DNA from 2 places in the Fictibacillus sp. NPDC058756 genome. Region 1 is predicted to be linked to the other one. Evidence: riboswitches for the same ligand, from Rfam matches in the RefSeq annotation. Region 1 holds a riboswitch; the other holds the start of a gene.
What was found. A riboswitch is a leader RNA that binds a small molecule or an ion and turns the genes downstream of it on or off. The one in region 1 is predicted to bind S-adenosylmethionine.
Positions count from the first base shown of each region.

Region 2: it holds a riboswitch for S-adenosylmethionine, as region 1 does, so the genes downstream of both, ACFW35_RS15235 (PLP-dependent aspartate aminotransferase family protein) here and ACFW35_RS08800 (bifunctional homocysteine S-methyltransferase/methylenetetrahydrofolate reductase) in region 1, are expected to answer to the same signal.

Region 1 is NZ_JBHYPU010000001.1:1,738,827-1,743,902, reverse strand. Features, by position in the region: gene metH (methionine synthase) at 1-592, opposite strand, end outside; gene ACFW35_RS08800 (bifunctional homocysteine S-methyltransferase/methylenetetrahydrofolate reductase) at 585-2,435, opposite strand; SAM riboswitch class I at 2,497-2,610, opposite strand; gene ACFW35_RS08795 (precorrin-2 dehydrogenase/sirohydrochlorin ferrochelatase family protein) at 2,626-3,249, opposite strand; gene ACFW35_RS08790 (sirohydrochlorin chelatase) at 3,265-4,017, opposite strand; gene cobA (uroporphyrinogen-III C-methyltransferase) at 4,018-4,803, opposite strand; gene ACFW35_RS08780 (DUF3906 family protein) at 4,816-5,037, opposite strand; gene ACFW35_RS08775 (nitrite/sulfite reductase) at 5,052-5,076, opposite strand, start outside.
Region 2 is NZ_JBHYPU010000001.1:2,963,884-2,968,959, reverse strand. Features, by position in the region: gene ACFW35_RS15250 (hypothetical protein) at 1-216, shown strand, start outside; gene ACFW35_RS15245 (nitroreductase family protein) at 305-952, shown strand; gene ACFW35_RS15240 (hypothetical protein) at 1,154-2,284, shown strand; SAM riboswitch class I at 2,461-2,578, shown strand; gene ACFW35_RS15235 (PLP-dependent aspartate aminotransferase family protein) at 2,768-4,558, shown strand; gene ACFW35_RS15230 (aliphatic sulfonate ABC transporter substrate-binding protein) at 4,603-5,076, shown strand, end outside.

The DNA.
Region 1 (5,076 bases):
GTTCAATGGTTCCTGATACCATGAGGGGAACTCGTTTTCCTGTTTGCTCAATCGCTTGTTCGATTCCTAAAAAACCCGCTTTTACATTAAGCATATCCTGGCTTGTTTCTAAAAGGAGCAGATCTGCACCGCCGTCGATCAGTCCTCTTGCTTGCTCTGCGTAAGCTTCCCTTAACGCATCAAATGTCGTACCGCCAGTAACGCTTAATGTTTTCGTAGTTGGCCCCATTGAACCGGCAACAAAACGCGGCCATTTTTCGGAAGATACTGCATCAGCTGCTCTTCTCGCAATTTCCGCACCTAACCTATTAATCTCATAAGCTCGTACGCCAAGATCATACTCGTCTAAAACAAGATTAGTTCCCCCAAAGGTATTCGTTTCAATGATATCTGCGCCAGCTTGCAGATACGTTATATGAATGGATTCAATAACTTCTGGTGCTGTAACATTTAAATATTCATTACACCCGTCAAATTCCTCGCTGCCAAAATCTTCTGCTGTGAGCTTTGCTTCTTGAAGCATCGTCCCCATTGCGCCATCCATAATTAATATTCTCTTTTTCAGCTGATCTTCTATTGATGTCTTAGGCATTCTGCCACCTCCTTGCTAAAAGGGATGGATGATTCGTTCGTGCATATTCGGCTAATTCAACAGTTAGTTCGTAACGCATAAATGGAGTGATGAGATAAATGCCATTAAAAAGATCCATAGCTGTATCCAAAAGTGATTTTGCTATATTTAAACCTTCAACAATTGATTGTTTAGGGTTTTCTTTATATTTCCCCATTTGTTCACGTACAGAGTCAGATAATTTTATTCCTGGCACTTCATGATGAAGAAATTCAGCATTTTGTGAACTTGTTAATGGCATTATTCCTATATAGATCGGTTTATCAATGTGTTTGGTGGCTTCATATGTTTCAATTAGCTTTTCCTCTGAAAACACAGGCTGACTAATAAAATAGTCCGCACCATATTCAATCTTCTTTTCTAAACGTTTCACAGCTTTATCAATTAACCTGATGTTTGGATTAAAAGCTGCTCCTACACTAAAGGAAGTTTTTTCTCCAAGTTCTTTTCCTGATAACGATAATCCTTGATTAAACTGCTTAATGAGTTTGATCAGTTCGAATGAAGTAACATCATATACAGATGATGCACCAGGAAAATCACCGACACTTGCTGGATCTCCAGTTACAGCTAATATTTCACGGATTCCGTGTGTATGAAGCCCCATTAAGTGTGATTGAAGTCCGATTAAGTTTCGGTCGCGGCACGTAATATGAACGAGCGGCCGAATGTTTAATTCTGACTGAACAATCGATCCTAATGCAGAATTGCATATACGTGGTGACGCAAGAGAATTATCAGCCATTGTAAGAGCATCGATTCCCGCTTCTTTTAAAGCCTTCGCACCCTCCATAAATCGAGACGTATCAAGTTTGCGAGGCGGGTCCAATTCAACAATGATGGATTGTTTCTTCTTTACTTCTTCACAAAGCGGAACATATTTAGACTTTGATGCTGACTGAATTACAATATCTCTTTTTCTTTGTTTTACTTCTTTCTCTTTCACAGGCTGCAGGTTTTTAAGCTCGGTTGAGAAAGCACGTATGTGTTCAGGTGTTGTACCACAGCAGCCTCCAATAACACTGACACCTTGCTGTCTGAACAAATGAGCACATTCTTTAAAATAATCAGCATCACTCTCATATTGGAACTTCCCATCTGAATAGGAAGGCAGTGAGGCATTCGGAAACGCAGACAAAAATGCTTGTTTAGGAATCGGTACTTCCTCCAGTGTCTTCAGCATGTGATAAGGACCTAACCGGCAGTTTAATCCCACTACATTTGCACCGATTTCCTCTAGACGCAACAGAGCTTCTGAAATTGGAGTTCGGTCTTGCAGAAAGCCTATTTCCTGAAGGGAAACTTGAGCAATGATTGGAAGAGACGTTTCTTTTCTAGCAATCTCTAATACGGTTTCGAGTTCTTGCAGATCGTAATACGTTTCCAGCTGTATACCGTCTACGTTTTCCATGAGTAAACAATAGAGCTGTTCACGAAAACTGCGTTTAATTTCATCAAGCGAAATACTGTTTGGTTTAATGCCGCGGATTCCACCTATGGTTCCTACGACATATTCGTTTTTGGCAGCTCTTCTCGCAATTTGAACAGCTGCCTTGTTGATTTCTTTTACTTGATCTTGGAGGCCATACCGTTCTAGCTTTGAATAGTTGGCTGCATACGTATTTGTTTGAATGATATCAGCGCCGGCATTCAGATAAGCCCGGTGAATATTATAGATTTGTTCCGGTTGCGAAAGATTTAATTCTTCGTAACAAAAGTCCGAGCCGTACGAATACAGAAGCGTACCCATAGCACCATCGCCGATCAGTATCTTGTTTTGTTTTAAATCCGTTACTAAGCTCATGTAAGCCTCCTTAAATAAAATAAAAAGCCTTCTATAAAGAAGACTTTTTCAGCGTTTGGTCTTCTTATCTTTACAAGTCCATATGTGGACTCGCAGGAATTAGCACCTTTTCAGCTTTACGCTGCTGGTTGCTGAGGTTTCATAGGGCCGCTCCCTCAACCTCTCTTGATAAGGGTATTATTCGTTTTGGTTACTTTACTAGGTTACGAACTTTTTCGTTCGTTAATGTCTTTTTATATCCGTAACGTTTGTTCACATCATGTAAAAAAACGGGATCTGTGAGTTCCGCCATTAAAGCTTTCCTTTTTATTTTCGGAAATTCATTCTTAATGATGTTTCTACATTCAAATAAAAACTCCAAGTAAGATTCATAGTCTTTACTGTACTTTTGCTGAAGTTCTTTTTTTATTGAGATGGACAAGCTGGGACTAGCCCCAGAGGTTGAAACTGAGAGTACAAGCTTTCCTCTTTTCACAACGCTTGGAATGATAAAATTGCCTAATTTCGGCTGGTCAGCTACATTAATCAGCTGGCTCTCATTCACATTAATAGCAATCTCAGCATTCACTTCGTTTGAATTAGTCGCTGCGACGATAAGAAAGGCTTTCTCGAAATCTTTACTCTTAACCTCTCTAGAAATCCAAGTGAGACTTTTTTGTTCATGTAATTCCTGAATCTCTTTAACTGCATCAATACTAATGACAGTTATTATTGCTTTTTCTTTCAGTAGATCTCTTATTTTCCGGTAAGCTACAGGACCGCCTCCTGCTACAACAACTTTTTTACCGCATAGGTCTACGTGTATAGGGTACATAATATACCTCACTTTTTAAAATATTGCAAATTCTTTTGTTCGAAGTGTCTCTTTTATCCGAGTCAGTAATACTTCTTTTAAAATGGGGTGATAGCCTAGCGTCTCGCACAGGATCACTTCTTTTTGTGAATGTTCCAGATATCGTTTTGTCGTAATCTTCATTCCATTTATTAATAGACCTGAAAACAATAGATAAGGAACAACAATTACTTGATCGTATGAATCTTGGCTGTTCCATAGTACTTCTTCAAAGCTTGGAGCTGAACCGGTTAGAAAACAAGCTTGAATACTTGGTATGCCATAATGTTGTTGAAGGTTAGATGCGATTTTCTCTAAATCTAGCTTTACATCTGGATCTGTACTTCCTCTTCCAACCAATAAAATGTGTGAGTTCTTACTTAAACTAGCAACCCGTTTCGTAATCCTTTCCCACAACAGGTGGGAAATGGCATCATGTACGCCGAATTCGCGGCCAAATATGACTTCAGTTTCAGGATACTGACTCTGTAAAAATTTAAGTTCTTTTGGTATGTCTATCTTTACATGGTTAGCCGACAATAAAAACACAGGTACAACAGAGATGCTCGTCGCTCCTTTTTGTATACATGCATTAAATCCTTGTGAAATGGAAGGTTCAGCTAGCTCTAAAAAGCAAATCTCTTTTATTGGAACATCAACTGAAGCCATGCATTGCTTTACGAATTCTTCTGCTTCATTACGGCCTTTTTGCAGTCTTGTGCCATGACAGATAAAAAGTAACGCTTTCATCTAAAGTGCTCCGCTAATAGCAGTCATCTCAACTGGTTCTTCATTAAGCTGTTCAAACCACTTAAGTTCCTCTCGGAGTCGCACCACTTCTCCAACAACGATCATACTTGGATTTTCGATTCTTTCACGAATCACAATATCTTCAATGGTTTCTAATGTACCCGTTACGGTTCTCTGATTTTCTAATGATCCCCATTCAACAAGAGCAACCGGAGTATCTTTGCTTTTACCGTGTTTTGTCAGCTTTTCACAGATATAGGGAAGGTTACCTACACCCATGTAGATCGCTAAAGTATCAATCCCTTTTGCTAAACAGTCCCATTTCAACTCTTCTTCTTCACCCTTTTTCCTGTGACCAGTAACAATCGCGTAACTTGAAGCGATGTTCCGATGTGTAACCGGTATACCTGCGTATGCAGGAGCTGCAATTCCTGAAGTGATACCTGGTACTACTTCAAATTCTATACGGCTTTTTGAAAGTGTTTCTGCTTCCTCTCCGCCTCTACCGAAGACGAATGGGTCGCCGCCTTTAAGACGGGTTACTGTTTTGCCTTTTTGAGCGTGCTTTACTAAAAAGCTATTGATTGTTTCTTGTTTCATGGAATGGTAGTTTGGCAGTTTGCCGCAATAGATAAGATCGCACTCTGGTTTTGCATGAGCTAAAAGTTCCTTATTCACCAATCGGTCATACAAAATCACGTCTGCTTTCTGTATGCACCGCAAGCCTTTTACAGTAATTAACCCTGGATCGCCAGGGCCGGCTCCGACAAGATAAACTTTTCCCATCATCATCACTCCTTAAGGATTTAGTATGGTTTCCCTTTCATATAGTACAAACCCATTACCGCTCCGGATTTTTTTCTTTTCGTAGAGTGAAATCTCCTCAACATTTGGCTGTTTCAAAAAATACTTTTCAAGTTCAACATCTACTAGCTGAAACGCCTGTTCATCTGTTGAAGCGGCTATTACAACAGGAATAACTTCTGATTTTAAGCTCACTTCAAACCGGTATAAATACATAGGAAGACCTCCTTTTACGAAACTTTTTCTTCTAATTGC
Region 2 (5,076 bases), 1.2 Mb from region 1:
ATCAAAGCAGGGTTAATCACAGCTGGCGTTATTGTTCTTCTCAGTACATTTTTTATTGGAAACCAAGCAGAAAAAGCGGTAGTACAGCAAGGCAGCTTTGATACGGATTCACTTTATATCGTCAGTGTTTTATTAGGAGCGTCTCTAATCGCTGTCGGGTTAAGGATTAAGGGTAATAAAAGTAAAGCAGCAGCTCCTAAAAACAGTGCAAAATAAGCACTGTTTTTTATCGTTTTTTGTAGGTCATTCCAATCTTTTGTATAATACGAGTAGTTAACTATTAATTGTGTCAGAGGAGACAAACATGAAATACGAAGATTTTAAAGAAATTGTACACGGCAGAAGAAGCGTCCGGAAGTTTACGGATGAAGGTGTTTTAGAGGAAGATCTATACGAAATCATGGATTGTGCCCGGTATGCACCTAGTGACACAAACTCGCAGACGTGGGAATTTATTGTGATCCGTAATAGAGATAAAGTGAAAAAGATTGAAGAAATGACTTGGGATGCCATTCATAAACTTGCGGCAAAAGCAGAAGAGAACGGAAAGACGAAGGAAGCGAAACTGCTGACACGCTCCTTTGGCCCTTATGCTACTGCATTCTCGGGAGCTCCCGTTTTAATCATCTGTTTAGCAACTCCGTATGAATCCAAATTCCGTGATAAAATCTTTGATCCGATCGAGCTTGCAGAAGAGTCCGTTTGGGAAGAAGAAGGCATCAAGAGCAGCTGCCTTGCTATCCAGAACTTAATGCTCGCAGCCCATGCGCGCGGTCTAGGATCATGTCCGATGACGGGTCCTGTTTTATTAGCACAGGACGCCATCCGTGAATTTTTAGATATTCCTGCAAAAAAGCAGATCAATATGGTAATCTCACTCGGCCATCCGCAAGACCAGCCGAAAAAACTGGCTCGAAAAGCAGTTGAAGAGATCGTAACGTATGTAGATTAATATGAAACCGGCTATCTGGGTTAGTTATTGACCTGGAGCAGCCGGTTTTTTGTTGTATAGTGGAGATTGGCGCTCGTTCGCGAGGGTTTTTCCTCGCTGAACGAGCGCCATCCTAACCTTGCTCACGCAACAAGCATGCAGAAAAAAGTGGAAAAAGGATTTTTTTCGACATTTAGCGAATATATGCAGGATAAAAGTATGATGAATAAAGAAAGAGGAACATCTATGAAAGAAACTTTTGATTTAATAGACTTTGCGCTGCAAAAGAGCGGTCTTGAATCTCTTAAAGATACCACTCAGGTTCAATACTTAGGTGAAGGCGCATGGCATCAGGCATATCTTGTTCAGCTGCGTGTTGGAGAAGCAGTTGTTGTACGGTTTCCAAAGGCGGAAGCTTACGGTAAGAAGGTAGAATTTGACGAGGCGGCAGCATTTGCAGAATACGCAGGAACGAAAGCCTATTACGAACTGGCAAACACCGTGAAACCTGGTATCTGTCCGGAGTTTTTTCATTATCATGTTGAAAAAGATAAGACGTTTACCGTTGAATCCTATGCTGGAAAAGCGATAAAACTTGAGAGCTTTACGTTCATGGAAGCATTTCAGGCTGGTGCAGAAATGGGTGAATTTTTCCGAAATATGAACTCTGCCCCGCACAGTTTAAAGGGATTCGGATACTTGAAGTGGAATGGTACAGCTGTTGAAGGACAGTTTCAGTCGAGTGTCACTGATTTTATGAAGGAAGAAAATCAAGAATACTTAAGCGATTTTAGAGAGTTTATCCAAAATAACGATCAGCCGATTCTCCCATCTGCAATGACTCATTTAGAGGAATGCATGAATAACAGGGAGATTGATGAATCACACATTGTACTTACAAACCAGGATACTTCTCCTGAAAATATATTGCTTCATGCAGATGGAAGGGTAAGTCTAATCGACCCCGTTCCGCTTTTATACAGCGGAGATTCTTTAGCTGGTAACTTTTTAAACAATTATCATACACTGTACCCTGCATTTTTTAATGCACCCCGTTATGCGAAACATCAGTTTGACCGTTTTGAAGAAAAGCTGCAAACCATAGCTGACGGATTTATGGAAGGCTATTGCAATGGTGATGCTGCTGTAAGAAGACGGGTCAAACAAGAGGAATTTATTAAACTGACAAGCTTAACTGCTTTTCAGCATAAAGTCTTGCATTCTGACATGACGTTAGAACAGAAAATCCGTTACGGAGAAAAAGCTGCGATCGCCAACAGAATATCTGTACTTCTTAAAAGAATAGAAGAATTTCAATGGGAAGATGAAAAAAGCGGAACGAAGTTGGCATAACGTGCAAAGCATAGGCATATTCTTAATTTGAAAACTGACAGTTGAACCATAAGCTTTTTGTAAGACTTTTAAAAGTTTTCAAAAAACGGTTGACTTTTAAAAACTGAATGGACTATAATCCTATTCAAGAACAAAACAAAAATCATCACGTTAATGTGTTAAAAATAATTTGATATCTCTTATCCAGAGAGGCGGAGGGACTAGGCCCGATGAAGCCCGGCAACCAACAAACCACATTAGGTTTGGAAAGGTGCCAATTCCTACAGATCATTTTTTTGATCTGGCAGATAAGAGGAGGCCAAAACCCTCTTCTTAGGAAGGGGGTTTTTCTTTTTTTCCTCTTCTAAACTTCACAACAACTTCATCTCAAATTTTTATTTTTCATTTTTGAAATTGCATATCGGTTAAGGGAAAAGTTATAACTTTTATCCCTAGTTTTCCTATATATTTTATCGGTATAAAACACAAAAAGGAGAGGTTTATATGACAAAATCTTTTGATGGATACGACATTGACACATTGCTTTTACACGGAGGGCAAGCGCCTGATCCAACAACAGGCTCGCGGGCTGTACCAGTCTACCAAACAACGTCTTATGTTTTTTCGGATACGGACCACGCACAGAGCTTATTTGCTCTTGAAGAGCCAGGGAACATTTACAGCCGAATCGGTAATCCGACAGTTGACGTATTTGAAAAAAGAGTAGCCTTACTTGAAGACGGAGTGGCTGCAGTCGCAACTTCATCAGGTATGTCAGCGATTGCACTCGCCATTTTAAATATTGCAGAAGCGGGTGACGAGATCGTAGCTGCGACAAATCTATATGGCGGCACTTACAATCTATTTTCTATCACTCTACCGAAATACGGTATCAACGTAAAATTTGTTGATGCCGAGGATCCAGAGAATTTCAGAAAAGCGGTAACTCCGAACACGAAAGCGTTCTATGCTGAAACAATCGGTAATCCTAGTTTGAACGTACTTGATATAGAGGCTGTTGCAGAAATTGCACACGAAAACGGAGTGCCGCTTTTAATCGACAATACGTTCGCAACTCCATATGTCACAAAGCCATTAAGCTGGGGAGCAGATATTGTTATTCATTCAGCTACAAAATGGATTGGCGGGCATGGTACAGCAATCGGAGGGGTAGTTGTTGATGGCGGACGCTTCAATTGGAACTCTGAGAAATTCCCAGGATTCACTGAACCGGATCGCAGTTATAACGGTTTGAGATATGCGGTTGATTTTGGAACACTCGCATTCGCTACGAAACTGCGGGTTCAGCTGTTACGAGATTTTGGTGCTTGCTTGAGCCCTCACAATGCATTCCTCCTTTTACAAGGATTAGAAACGCTGCACCTTCGTGTTGAAAAACATGCGAAAAATGCACAGGCAGTTGCAGAGTATCTCGACAAACATCCTGCAGTCGATTGGGTATCATACCCTGGGCTTGAGGCACATCCAAGTCATGAGCTGGCTAAAAAATATTTAAGCAACGGTTTTGGTTCGATCGTGAACTTCGGAATAAAAGGCGGGCGTGATGCTGGGCGTAAAGTGATCAACAACATCTCATTATGGTCACATGTAGCGAACGTTGGTGATGCAAAATCTCTGATCATCCATCCAGCATCTACAACTCATCAGCAATTAAGTGATGAAGAGTTAAAGGCGACCGGAGTTACTGAAGAACTTATCCGTTTATCAATCGGTCTTGAATCAGTAAGAGACTTAACGAACGATCTGGACCGGGCGATTCAAGCAGCAACGGGGATCGGATCGGAAAAAACAGAGATTACGATCAATGATGAAGGTGTGATTCGCTGGGCATTGCAGTCCTCATTATACAGAGCAGTTGAAAACGGCCAGGAGATTCAGCGGCCAAAGACACTTGCAATCGTCGGGTTAAGTTCCAATCCGGCAAGACCTAGCCACAGACTAGCACGAAAAATGCAGCGCCTTGGATATAAGATCGTTCCGGTAAATCCGAGAGAAACGGAAGTGCTCGATGAAAAAGCTTATCCAGATCTAAAGTCCATTCCGTTCCCGATCGATGTGGTTCAAGTGTTTAGAAGTCCTGAAGCAGCTATTGAACTTGCGAAAGAAGCTGCGATCACTCAGCCAAAAGTATTCTGGCTTCAAGAAGGAGTCATCTCACCGGAAGCAGCGAGGATCGCAAAAGAAGCGGGGATCGATGTTGTTCATAACCGTTGTACCTATAAGGAAGCGCAGCGTTTAAGAGGTACGATTGCAACGTATGCGTGTGAAGTATAAAGAGATAAAAAAATAGAGATGAAAAAAGTGGAGGGAAACTGATTATGAAGAATTGGTGGAAAGGAACGCTGCTCGTTAGTTTAGCAGCTGCATTGTTATTAGCGGGCTGTTCGAGCTCAGCAAAAGAAGGAGAAAAACCGGAAAAAATCAGATTGGATTACGCGTTCTATTCGCCAACAAGTCTGGCACTGAAAAAGTTTGGCTGGGCAGAAGAGGCATTTAAAAAAGATGGTATTGAAGTGGAATGGGTGCAAAGTCAGGGAAGCAACAAAGCGCTGGAGTTTCTGAATTCCGATAGTGTGGACTTTGGTTCCACTGCCGGGGCAGCTGCACTTATTGCAAAAGACAAAGGGGCACCGATCGAATCTGTATATATCTATTCACAGCCTGAATGGACAGCATTAGTTGCAAAAGATGGGAGCGCAATTAAGGATGTAAAAGATCTTAAAGGAAAAAAGGTAGCCGCAACATTCGGAACAGATCCTCACATCTTTTTATTACGTTCACTTAGTGAAGCT